DNA from 2 places in the Burkholderia arboris genome. Region 2 is predicted to be linked to the other one. Evidence: riboswitches for the same ligand, from Rfam matches in the RefSeq annotation. Region 2 holds a riboswitch; the other holds the start of a gene.
The links. Region 2 has a riboswitch for FMN ahead of OHZ10_RS26975 (6,7-dimethyl-8-ribityllumazine synthase). Riboswitches for the same ligand answer to the same signal wherever they lie in the genome.
Positions count from the first base shown of each region.

Region 1: another riboswitch for FMN. It lies ahead of ribB (3,4-dihydroxy-2-butanone-4-phosphate synthase); the one in region 2 lies ahead of OHZ10_RS26975 (6,7-dimethyl-8-ribityllumazine synthase).

Region 1 is NZ_CP109821.1:3,097,789-3,103,376, forward strand. Features, by position in the region: gene iolG (inositol 2-dehydrogenase) at 1-438, shown strand, start outside; gene OHZ10_RS14555 (HAD family hydrolase) at 627-1,313, shown strand; gene ribB (3,4-dihydroxy-2-butanone-4-phosphate synthase) at 1,384-2,094, opposite strand; FMN riboswitch at 2,213-2,361, opposite strand; gene OHZ10_RS14565 (helix-turn-helix domain-containing protein) at 2,554-3,237, opposite strand; gene OHZ10_RS14570 (MFS transporter) at 3,455-4,630, opposite strand; gene OHZ10_RS14575 (LysR family transcriptional regulator) at 4,777-5,588, shown strand, end outside.
Region 2 is NZ_CP109822.1:2,157,664-2,163,251, reverse strand. Features, by position in the region: gene OHZ10_RS26980 (TonB-dependent receptor) at 1-1,757, opposite strand, end outside; FMN riboswitch at 2,125-2,281, shown strand; gene OHZ10_RS26975 (6,7-dimethyl-8-ribityllumazine synthase) at 2,348-2,854, shown strand; gene OHZ10_RS26970 (MarR family winged helix-turn-helix transcriptional regulator) at 2,960-3,391, opposite strand; gene OHZ10_RS26965 (alpha/beta hydrolase family protein) at 3,388-4,305, opposite strand; gene OHZ10_RS26960 (ABC transporter substrate-binding protein) at 4,634-5,588, shown strand, end outside.

The DNA of each region.
Region 1 (5,588 bases), on a different replicon from region 2:
GACGAAGCGCAGACGCTGCACGCAACCGGCAGTTGCCTGACCGACCCGGCCGTACACGAAGCAGGCGACATCGATTCGACGGCCGTGACGATCCGCACGCGGCGCGGGTTGCTGTGCCAGATCAACACGTCGCGGCGCGCGGCCTACGGCTACGACCAGCGCTTCGAGCTGCTCGGCAGCAACGGGATGCTGCAGGCCGGCAACGTGCGGCCGACCGAGGTGAGCGCCTGGCTCGCCGGCGGCATCGCGGCCGACGTGCCGGAGCCGTTCTTCCTCGAGCGCTACCGGCATGCGTACGCGGCCGAGATCGCGCACTTCGTCGACGCGCTGCGCGACGGCACGCCGGTCCGGACGACGATCGACGACGGACTCGCCGCGCTCGAGCTGGCCGAAACCGCGATGACGTCGTGGAAAACGGGGCGCGTGATCGAGCTGTAACGCGACAAACAGCGGCGGCCCGGGCACCCGGACTGCCGCCATCGGGCGATCGGCGCGGCGGCGGCACGGAATGCGGCAACCGCACGCCCGCATCGGGCAAATTTGCCGAAACGTCGCGCGGCACGCGCGTGAAAGCACGTATGATGGCGAATTGATCGGCGTCGCCGGTCTACCGCATTTTCATCACCATGCTCGATCACCTCATCTGCGACTGCGACGGCGTGCTCGTCGACAGCGAAGTCATCGCCGACCGCGTGCTGCTCGATACGCTGTCCGCCACGTTCCCGAACCTCGATTTCGAAGCCGCCGCGAAATCGGCATTCGGCCAGCAGACGTCGCGCTTCCTCGCCGGGATCGAATCCCGCTTCGGGATCGAGATGCCCGCGAACTTCATCGAGACCATCGAGCACAACATCGAGGTCGCGCTCGCACAATCGCTCGCGCCGATCTCCGGCGTGCGCGACGCGCTGCTGAAGGTCACGCTGCCGGCGGCCGTCGTATCGAACAGCCGGCTCGTACGCGTGCGCAACTCGCTGAAACGCGCGGCGCTCACCGAGATCTTCGGCGAGCGCGTATTCAGTTCCGAGCAGGTGGCGCGCCCGAAACCCTACCCCGACGTGTACCTGCATGCGGCCCGGACGCTCGGCGTGGCGCCGGCGCGCTGCATCGTCGTCGAGGACAGCGTATCGGGGTTGAATGCCGCGCGCGCGGCCGGGATGAAGACGATCGCGTTCGTCGGCGCGAGCCACATCCCCGACAACTACGCGGACGCGCTGCGTGCGATGGGCATCACGCGGATCATGCGCAAGATGGACGAATTGCCGTCGCTCGTCGAAGCCGGCATGCGCGGCGAATTCGGCGACGTGCAGTCCTGATTGCCAGTCAGGCCGGATCGGGTCGATCCGGCCCGCCACGGGTGCGCGAACGCACCCGCCTTCCCTTCACTCAGGCCGGTTCGCAGCAGCGCTCGCGCGCGGCCGCCAGCGCCTCGCGAAACTCGACGAGTTCCGCGATCGTCAGCATCGGCAACCCGTGCCGTTGCGCGAAAAGCTCGACCTCGTCGCCGCGCGTCATCGTGCCATCCGGATTCATCAGCTCGCACAGCACGCCGGCCGGCTTCAGGCCCGCGAGGATCGACAGGTCGACCGTGCCTTCGGTGTGACCGCGGCGCGCGAGCACGCCACCCGGTTGCGCACGCAACGGAAATACGTGGCCGGGCCGCACGATGTCGTGCGGCTTTGCGCCTTCCGCGATCGCCGCACGGATCGTCGTCACGCGATCGGCCGCCGACACACCGGTATGCACGCCTTCGCGCGCTTCGATCGACACCGTGAACGCGGTGCCGTTGCGGCTCTCGTTGGTCTGCACCATCGGCGGCAGTTCGAGCGCGCGCACCGTGTCGTCGGTCAGGCACAGGCACACGATGCCGCTGCACTCGCGGATCAGCAGCGCCATCGTCTCGGGCGTGATGCGCTCGGCGGCGACGATCAGGTCGGCTTCGTTCTCGCGATCGTGGTCATCCTGCAGCACGACCGCACGGCCTGCGCGCATCGCATCGAGCGCAGCGGCGATGCGCGGCGGCACCGGTTCGGAATCCAGCAACGGGAGATCGGCAAAGGCGTCGGCGGGTGCCGACGATACGGACATCAAGGACATGTGAAACGCTCCTCGCAAATACGATTTGGGCGAAAAACGTTTCAGGGCATTGCAAACAGACAGAACGACAACCCGCTTCGCATGCGTCGCGAAGCGGCCCTGACGGACATGACTATCTGCACATCTTCTCTCATCCGGACTATGACCGTCGGCTCTGGCATTCGACCAGATCTGCTGACCCCGCGCGGATGCGCGGGCGCTCGCGGGCTCGCCGGCTTACGCCAGCCTACCGCCGGTGGGGAATTTCGCCCCGCCCTGAAGACGCACTGATTGCCGGACGGGGGTTCCCCGTCACCGGCGGGCCAAGCATACCGCAGCCGCGCGCGAAGCGCAGCGAACCACACCTAAAACCTTACTGACGACTCCGTCTAACGGCATCGTCCGAACGGCCGATCACCTGGCCGCGCGCCCGCGCAACAGCGGCAAAGCGGCCGTTCCGTACTCGTACTGCCCGCCCGGTCAGTGGGCCGCGTGCGCCGCGTCGGGCACGAGCCAGCGCGGCGGCACCTCGGGGCTCACCGTCACGCGGAACGCGCGCGCTTCGCTGTCGCCCGGGTTGCGCAGGCTGTACGGCTGGTCGGCATCGAACACGATCGCGTCGCCGGTCGCGAGCAACTGGCGACGGTCGTGCACGCTGACTTCGAGCGTGCCTTCGCTGACGACGAGGTTGACCGTCGTGCCGGGCGCGCGGCGCGCGCCGGGCTCCGTATGCAGCGGCGCGATCCGCAGCTCGTGGAATTCGGCTGCGGCCGGCTCGCCTTCCGGATACAGCGCGCGTGCCGAGAAACGGCCGTTCGAACTGACGACGCGCGAGGCGCGTTCGGCCGCCAGATGCTCGAAGCCGTTCACCGCATGGCGGCGCAGGAACGCAGCGACCGACACCTTCAATGCCGCTGCGATCTTGCAGAGCACCTTGATCGACGGCACGCTGCGCGCCGATTCGATCTGCGCGAGCATCGCGCGCGACACGCCGGACAGCCGCGCGAGCGCATCGAGCGACAGCTGCCGCTCGGCGCGCAAGCGCGCGAGGTTCACGCCGACGACCTGCTCGAGGAGGTCGAGCGACGCGGACGCGCGCAGGTCGGCAGCATTGCCGGACTCGAAGGAAGACACGTCGCGCACGAGCGCCAGGGATGAAGACATAGCATTGCCTCCGGGCCGCTGCGCGGCCCTGCGTATGGGGTAAGCCGGGATCGGAATCGGGTTGCGCCAGCCTTGGCGCGTATCGAAACGCTATCACCCGGCCTTGCACGGGCAAACGAAGTTATCTTCACACCGTTATCAGCATCGCGGAGGAATGCGTTTCTCGCGAACCTTTTCCTGCCGCTATCGCGTCACCGCCTGCTCGCCGCGGCAACGCTCACTGCGCGGCCGGCGCCGCGCCGCGTGCCGGGCCGCGCGCGTCGAGCCGCATCGCGAACCACGTGACGACCAGCGCCGCGAACGTCACCGCAACCGCGACCCACGGCAGCGAGTCGAGCGCGAAGCCGTGTTCCAGCGCGAGGCCGCCGAGCCACGCGCCGCCGGCATTGCCGACGTTGAACGCGCCGATGTTCAGCGTCGACGCGAGATGCGGTGCGCTCGCGGCCTTCTCGACCACGCGCGCCTGCAGCGGCGGCACCGTCGCGAACGCGGCGATCCCCCAGACGAATACGGTGACGGCGGCCGCGACCGGCAGGTGGCTCGTCTTCGCGAACACGGCCATCACGGCCATCAGCGCGACGAGGATCGCGATCAGCGACGGCATCAGCGCGCGGTCGGCGAGCTTGCCGCCGAGCGTGTTGCCGATCGTCAGCCCGGCGCCGAACAGCACGAGGACCAGCGCGACCGCGCGCGGCGAGTAGCCGGACACGGTTTCCAGAATCGGCGCGATGTACGTGAACACGACGAACACGCCGCCGAAGCCGAGCACCGTCATCAGCAGCGCGAGCCATACCTGCGGCTCCTTCAGCACGCGCACTTCGTGACCGAGGCCGACCGGCCCGCCGTCATGACGGTTCGGCACCAGCGCCGCCACGCCGCCGAGCGCCAGCACGCCGAGCGCGGCGACGATCCAGAACGACGCGCGCCAGCCGAGCAGCTGGCCGACGAACGTGCCGAACGGCACGCCGAGCACGTTCGACAGCGTGAGCCCGGTGAACATCAGCGCGATCGCGCTCGCGCGCTTGTCGGTCGGCACGAGCGACGCGGCGACCACCGCGCCGATCCCGAAGAACGATCCGTGCGCGAACGACGTGACGACGCGCGCGACCATCAGCATCGCGTAGCCGGACGCGGTCGCGCACAGCACGTTGCCGACGATGAAGATCGCCATCAGCAGTTGCAGCGCGGCCTTGCGCGGCATGCGGCTCGTCAGCACCGCGAGCAGCGGCGCGCCGGCCGCGACGCCGAGCGCATAGCCGGTGACGAGCAGGCCGGCCGACGGCAGCGACACGGCGAGGTCGTGCGCGACTTCGGGCAGCAGGCCCATGATGATGAATTCGGTGGTGCCGATGGCGAAGGCGCTGATCGCGAGCGCCAGTAACGGAATGGGCATGACGTTCTCCGGAAGGCGGCGGCTGCGGCGACCGGTCGGTGCCGCACCGCACAAGAAGCGGGATGTGCGCGCATTGTCCCGAAGACGCCTATATTTGATAATTGGCGTGGCATTTGAACCATTTTCAAATATTTCTGGAAAATCGCATGGACCGACTGGGCGATATCCGGCTGTTCGTCGAAGCCGCGGAACTGGGCAGCCTGTCGGCCGCCGGGCGCAAGCTGAACCTCACGCCGGCTGCCGCGAGCGCGCGCCTCGCGAAGCTCGAGGCGGCAGTCGCGACCCGGCTGTTCGACCGTTCGACCCGGCAGTTGCGGCTCACCGACGAGGGCCGCCTGTACCTGAACGGGTGCCGGCAGGGGTTGCAGGCGCTCGACGACGCCAACGCGCTGCTGCAGGCCGGCCGCAACGTCGTCGGCGGCCGGGTGCGGCTGTCGGCGACATCCGATTTCGGCCGCCGCCGCTTGCTCGACTGGCTCGACGAATTCACCGTGCGCTACCCGGACGTCACGTTCTCGCTCACGGCGTCCGACTCGACGGTCAACCTGTGGCAGGACGAGATCGATCTCGCGATCCGCTTCGCCGCCCCGCCCGATGGCGCGCTGATCGCCCGCCGGCTCGCCGCGGACCGGCGCGTGCCGTGCGCGGCGCCGTCGTTCGTCGCCCGTCACGGCGCGCCGCGCGATCCTCACGATCTCGCCCGATTTCCCTGCAACGTGATCACGGTCGCGTCCGGGCCGATGAACACGTGGCACTTCACGCGCGACGGCGACGCGCAAACCTGCACGGTGCCGCTCGCCACCGCGTTCGAGACCAACGACGGCGGCCTCGCCCGCGAGTGGGCGCTGCGCGGGCACGGCATCGTGCTGAACTCGATCTGGGATGTCGCCGACGACATACGCGCGGGGCGGCTCACGGTCCTGCTGCCCGACTGGCGGCACCAGGGTGCGCCGCTGCA
Region 2 (5,588 bases):
TCGACGTTGCGCGCATGCGTGTAGTCGGCCGTCAGTTCGAGATCGACCGTATGGCCGCGTCGCGAGAACGCGCGCCATTTGCCGTCCAGCTCGATGCCGTAGAACTCGGCGCGCACGCCGCGATAGATCGCCTCGTTGAGCGAGCCGTCGGTGCCGGGTGCGACGGGTTCGCCGTCGTCGTTCACGACGCGGCCCGTGTTGTACTCGGTCAGGTAGTTCGAGAAGCGGTTGTAGAACACGCCGACGCTACCGCGGTTCGGCCCGCTCGCATAGCGCAGCGACAGGTCGGTCGACACGGCTTTTTCCTTCGACGCGTTCGGGTTGCCGATCAGGAACTGGCCGGTCGCATCGTGCGGGCCGTTCGAATACAGCTCGTAGAAGGTCGGCGCGCGTTCGGTGTACGCGACGTTCGCCGCGACCGACCATACCGGCGTCAGCGAGAACAGCGCGCCGGCCGACAGGCTGCCCGCGTTGAAGTCGCGCGGCTGCGCGCCCGCGAATTTCTCGACGCCGGCCGGATCGGGATCGACCTTCACATGCTCGAAGCGGCCGCCGAGGCTCAGCTTCAGCGCCGGGACGACCTGCCATTCCTCGAGGCCGAACAGCGCGACGCTGTTCGTGCGCGTGGACGGCACGAGCATTTCGTCGCCGAGCGCGGAGAACGTGTTCTGGCCGAACTGCACGCCGATCGCGCCTTCGAACGGGCCGATCTTGCGATGCCGCGCCTCGATGCGCGCCTCGTAGCCGCGATTGCGGAAGGTGGTCGCCGTTTCGCCGTTGTCGACTTCCTTGTGACGGTAGTCGGTGTAAGCGAAATCGAATTTCAGCTGCGTGAACGGCCCGCTCAGGTTGCGGATCTCGGACGCGAACGCGAGGCGTTCCTGCCGCATCCGCAGCCGCACGTCGCTTTCGGCGACGGAGCCGTAGTTCGATTCGTAACCGCTGTACGACAGGCCCGCGAACCCGTCGGCCCACGTGTACGACGCGCCGAGCGCGCCGCCATGCACGCGGCCGTCGCTGTTCGGCACGTTGCCTTCCGGCTGCGGCGTGTCGGGGCCGTCGATCGCGCGTTGCGGGCTGCTGCGCGCGTAACCGGGAATCCGCAGCTTGCTCGTTTCGCGGTCGAACGCGTCGACGTGGAACGCGAAGCGGCCATTGCCGCCTTCGACTTGCGCGGCACCGGCGCGCACGGAATTGGCGCCGCCGTAGCGCGCGTCGAGCGCGCCGGTCACGCCCTGGATCGCTTCGCGCGGGATCCGGTTGTCGATCGTGTTGACCACGCCGCCGACCGCGTTGCCGCCGTACAGCAGCGCGGCCGGGCCGCGTACGATTTCGATGCGTTCGATCGACAGCGGATCCTGCGGCACCGCATGGTCGTACGACAACGACGACGCGTCGTAGGCCGCGACGCCGTTCTGCAGCAGCCGGATCCGGTCGCCGTCCATTCCGCGGATGATCGGGCGGCCGACCATCGGTCCGTAGGTCGTGGTCGACACGCCGGGCAGCCCGTTGAGCGTTTCGCCGAGCGAATCGGCCTGGCGGCGCGTCAGCGCATCGCCGGAAAGCTGCACGGTCGGCGCGATCGGCTCGGTGTCGCCGAGCGGGTTCGCGGTCACGAAGATCGGCGCGAGCGGGGCGGCGGCCGGTGCCGGATTCGACGACGCGGGCGTATCGGTCTGCGCGTGGGCGACGGCGGCGAACAGCATCAGCGAAAGAGACGAGAGCGGGCGAAGCGGTAGACGAGGGAGGTCGCGCATGGTCGGTGAATCGGTTGGAATCGGATCGGATAACGAGCGATACGGGTCACCGCTGGATACGATATATTGTTGCGTCAATGACGCGCAGTGACCCGTTGGAACATGGCTCGGCGAGGCCCGGCCACCCACAGTGGAACAGCGTCGGGCGGACGAGCACCCGAAATGATATGTTATATCATTTCAAATTCCAAGCCGAATGGCAGGTTCCCGTCGGGTTTCTGTCGGATCGGTGAAAAGGGCGGCTGGAGCGGAGGGGCGATGGCGGGAAACGTGGGACGGGGTGCGCCGAGCGCATGAGGCGAGCGGCGATGTCCATGCGCCTGCACGTCGAGAGTGTGATAGATTTCCGGCGCGGCCAATGTGCCGCGAACGTTCTCAGGGCGGGGTGAAATTCCCCACCGGCGGTAATCGCGCGATTGCGCGTAGCCCGCGAGCGCTTGCCGGCACGCATGTGTCCGGCAAGGTCAGCAGACCCGGTTTGATTCCGGGGCCGACGGTTAAAGTCCGGATGAGAGAGAGCGGGGTTCGTTGCGTACGCAAGGTACGCGGCTTGTCCCTGTGCGCCCATTCAACTCACACAGGACCCATCGATGACCCAACTTGCTTCCCCCTCCCAAACTGCCGCGCCGCGTATCGCTTTTGTCCAGTCGTGCTGGCACAAGGAGATCGTCGACCAGTGCCGAAACGCGTTCGTCGACGGGCTCGCCAACGCGAACCTGAGCCAGGCGGATTGCGATTTCTTCGAAGTGGCAGGCGCTTTCGAAATTCCGCTGCATGCCAAATTGCTCGCGAAAACCGGCAAGTACGCGGCCATCGCGTGCGCCGGCCTGGTGGTCGACGGCGGCATCTATCGCCATGACTTCGTCGCGCAAGCGGTGATTTCCGGCCTCATGCAGGTGCAGCTCGAAACCGGCGTGGTGGTGCTGTCGGCGGTGCTGACGCCGCATCATTTCCACGGCGCCGAGCATGTCGCCTACTTCCACGAGCACTTCCTCGTGAAGGGCGCGGAACTCGCGCATGCCTGCGTCGATACGATCGGCAAGGTCGCGGCGCTGAAAGCGGAACCCGTGGTCGCTGCAATTCCGCAGGCTGCCTGACGCGTTGCGGTGTGCGTGCCGCCGCGTTGCCTGCGCGGCGGCACGCATGTCAGCTTTCGCGGGGTGTCAGCGAAGGCGGCAACGACACGATGTTGCCGCCTTCGCTCAGCGCTCTGCCGGAAACCGCTCCTGCAACGCGTGCAGCCAGCGCGCGACGACATCGAGTTCGTCGTCGGAAAACCCGTCGCACAGCTTGCCGTTCAGTTCGCGCAGCAGCACGCGCGCCCGCTTGAGCGCCGCGTGGCCTTCGTCGGTCAGGTACAGCCGCGTTGCGCGGCCGTCGTCGGAATCGGCATGACGCGTGATGAGGCCGGCCTTCGCCATCCGGTCGGCAAGGCCCGTCATCGCGGACGGCGCGAGCTGTAGCGCGGCGCCGACTTCGCCGATCAGCGCACCATCCTGCTTCGCGAGACAGAACAACGCGCCGGCCTGCGCGGCGCTCGCGCGCGTCTCGGTTTCGGCCTTGCGGTCGATCCAGCGCTGCACGCGCCGCTGGCCGATGTTCAACATGAAAAACAGTCGTCGGTCTTCGCTCAAGCTGGGTTCCCGGCTGCAATGGAAAGGGAGGGACGGCCCGCGGTGCGTGGCGTGTCGAGCGCCTGCGCGAGCCAGTCGGCGACGTCGGGCCACAGCACGGTGCCGGGCCGGCTGCGAAAGAAGCCCATGTGCCCGACCGGGCCGCTGCCCGCCGCGTGCGGATCGATCTGGCGGCGTTCGACCTTCGCGCGGGTCAGATAGCTTACCAGCAGGCCGATCGCGGCCGGGTTGGCCCACGGATCGTCGTTGAAACCGAGTGCGAGGATGGGCAACCGTTGCTTCGAGAAACGTTCGGCCGCGCCGAGCGTCGGATCGTCGAAGAAATAGTGCGGCAGCGTCGTCCAGCGGCTCCATTCGCGGAACACGCCGGCCGGCAGATCCTCGCCGAGCCCGAGCCGTTTGCCGGGCACGTAGCCGAGCAGCGCGGACATCAGCGGTCCGAGCACACGCAGGATCAGCCGTACCTTCAGGCGCTCGGCCGCCTGCGCGATCAGCCGCGTGCTGCCCGCATGCGCGGCGACGAGGACGGCGGCGCGCAGATGCGGCGTGCTTGCGGACAGCCCGATCGCATGCCCGCCGACGCTATGGCCGACCGCCAGCAGCGGCAACCCTTCATACGCCTGCCGCGCCCATGCGGTCGCGGCGCCCACGTCGAGCTCCATCCAGTCGCGCATGCGCGACCGCAGCGCGGCCAGGCGCGCGGGCCGCGATGCGCCGATGCCGCGATAGTTGTAGGTCAGCGCCGCGAAGCCGCGTTCGGTCAGGAAGCGTGCGAAGCCCGCATACAGCCGCTCGGGCACGGCCGTCGCCGGATGGATCAGCACCAGCGCGCGCGGCGCGGCGTCCGGCGACCACAGCGTGCCGTGCAGCACGTAGCCGTCGGCGGCCGAAAACTCGATGGGTTGGGCGGTCATGGGCGTCCTCGTTCCGGGTGGTTATTTCGTATGCGAAATATAGTCCGGGATTTATTTCGCGCACGAAATATCTATCGAGGAATCATTCGAACGACACGTGACGGAGGCCGGTGGCGAGCACGAGGGCGTGGTCGGTTGCTTCATAAAATATTTGCATCTTTCCATAGAAGAATATTGCGTTTGTCTCATGAAGTGGATCGACGTATCTTCATCGGTTGCATCGGTTGCATCGGTTGCATCGGTTGCATCGGTTTCGCCGGCCATCGCGCACGGCGGACAAAGGGTGCCGCCATCGCGCGGCAGCCTGCCAACCTTCCGGGAGATCACGTTGTTGAGCCGAATCGTCACGGCGCTCTTGCTGGCGCTTGCCGCGCAGCCGGGCATTGCCAAGGACACCGTCACGCTGCGCGTCGGTGAACAGAACTACTTCAACATCCAGGCCTCGATGGAGGCGTCCGGCGTGTTGAAGGACCTGCCGTACACGATCGAGTGGAAGCATTTCCAGGCCGCCGCACCCGTCGCCGAAAGCCTGAACGGCAACGCAATCGACGTCGGCTTCCTCGGCGATTCCGCGCTGCTGACGCTGGCCGCGCGCGGCGCGCCGGTCAAGGTCGTCGCGGTATCGCGGCAAAGCCTCGACGGCGTCGCGATCCTCGTGCCGAAGCATTCGCCGGTGCGTACCGTGGCCGATCTGCAGGGCAAGACCATCGCGGTCTGGCGCGGCGCATGGAGCCAGCAGCTCGTGCTGCGCGCGCTCGAACACGCGGGCCTGCGCGCCGATTCGGTGAAGTTCGCGTACCTGATGCCGATCGATGCGACCAACGCGCTCGCGAACGGCTCGGTCGACGCCGTGTCGCTGTGGGAGCCGTTCGTCAGCACGCTCGCCTTGCGGCAAGGCGCGCGGCCCGTGACGACCGCGCAGGGGCTGATGCCGGCGCTGAGCTTCGTCGCCGCGAACGAGCAGGCGGCGTCGGGCAAGCGCGCCGAGATCACCGATTTCCTGCGGCGCGTGGTGGCCGCGCGCCAGTGGGTCGACAGCCATCCGCGCGAGTACGCGGACCTGTGGGCGAAGCGCGCGAAGCTTGAACCCGACGTTGCGTACCGCTGGCTCAACAACGCGAAGCAGCGCGTGGGCCCGGTCGACGAAACGGCCGCGAAGGACGCGCAGAACACGGCCGACTTCCTGCACAAGGCCGGTGTGATTCCGGCTGCGTACGACACGTCGAAGCTGCTCGACCGCTCGTATGCGGGGGCGTTCGCGGCGCCTGCGCAGAAGACGGCCG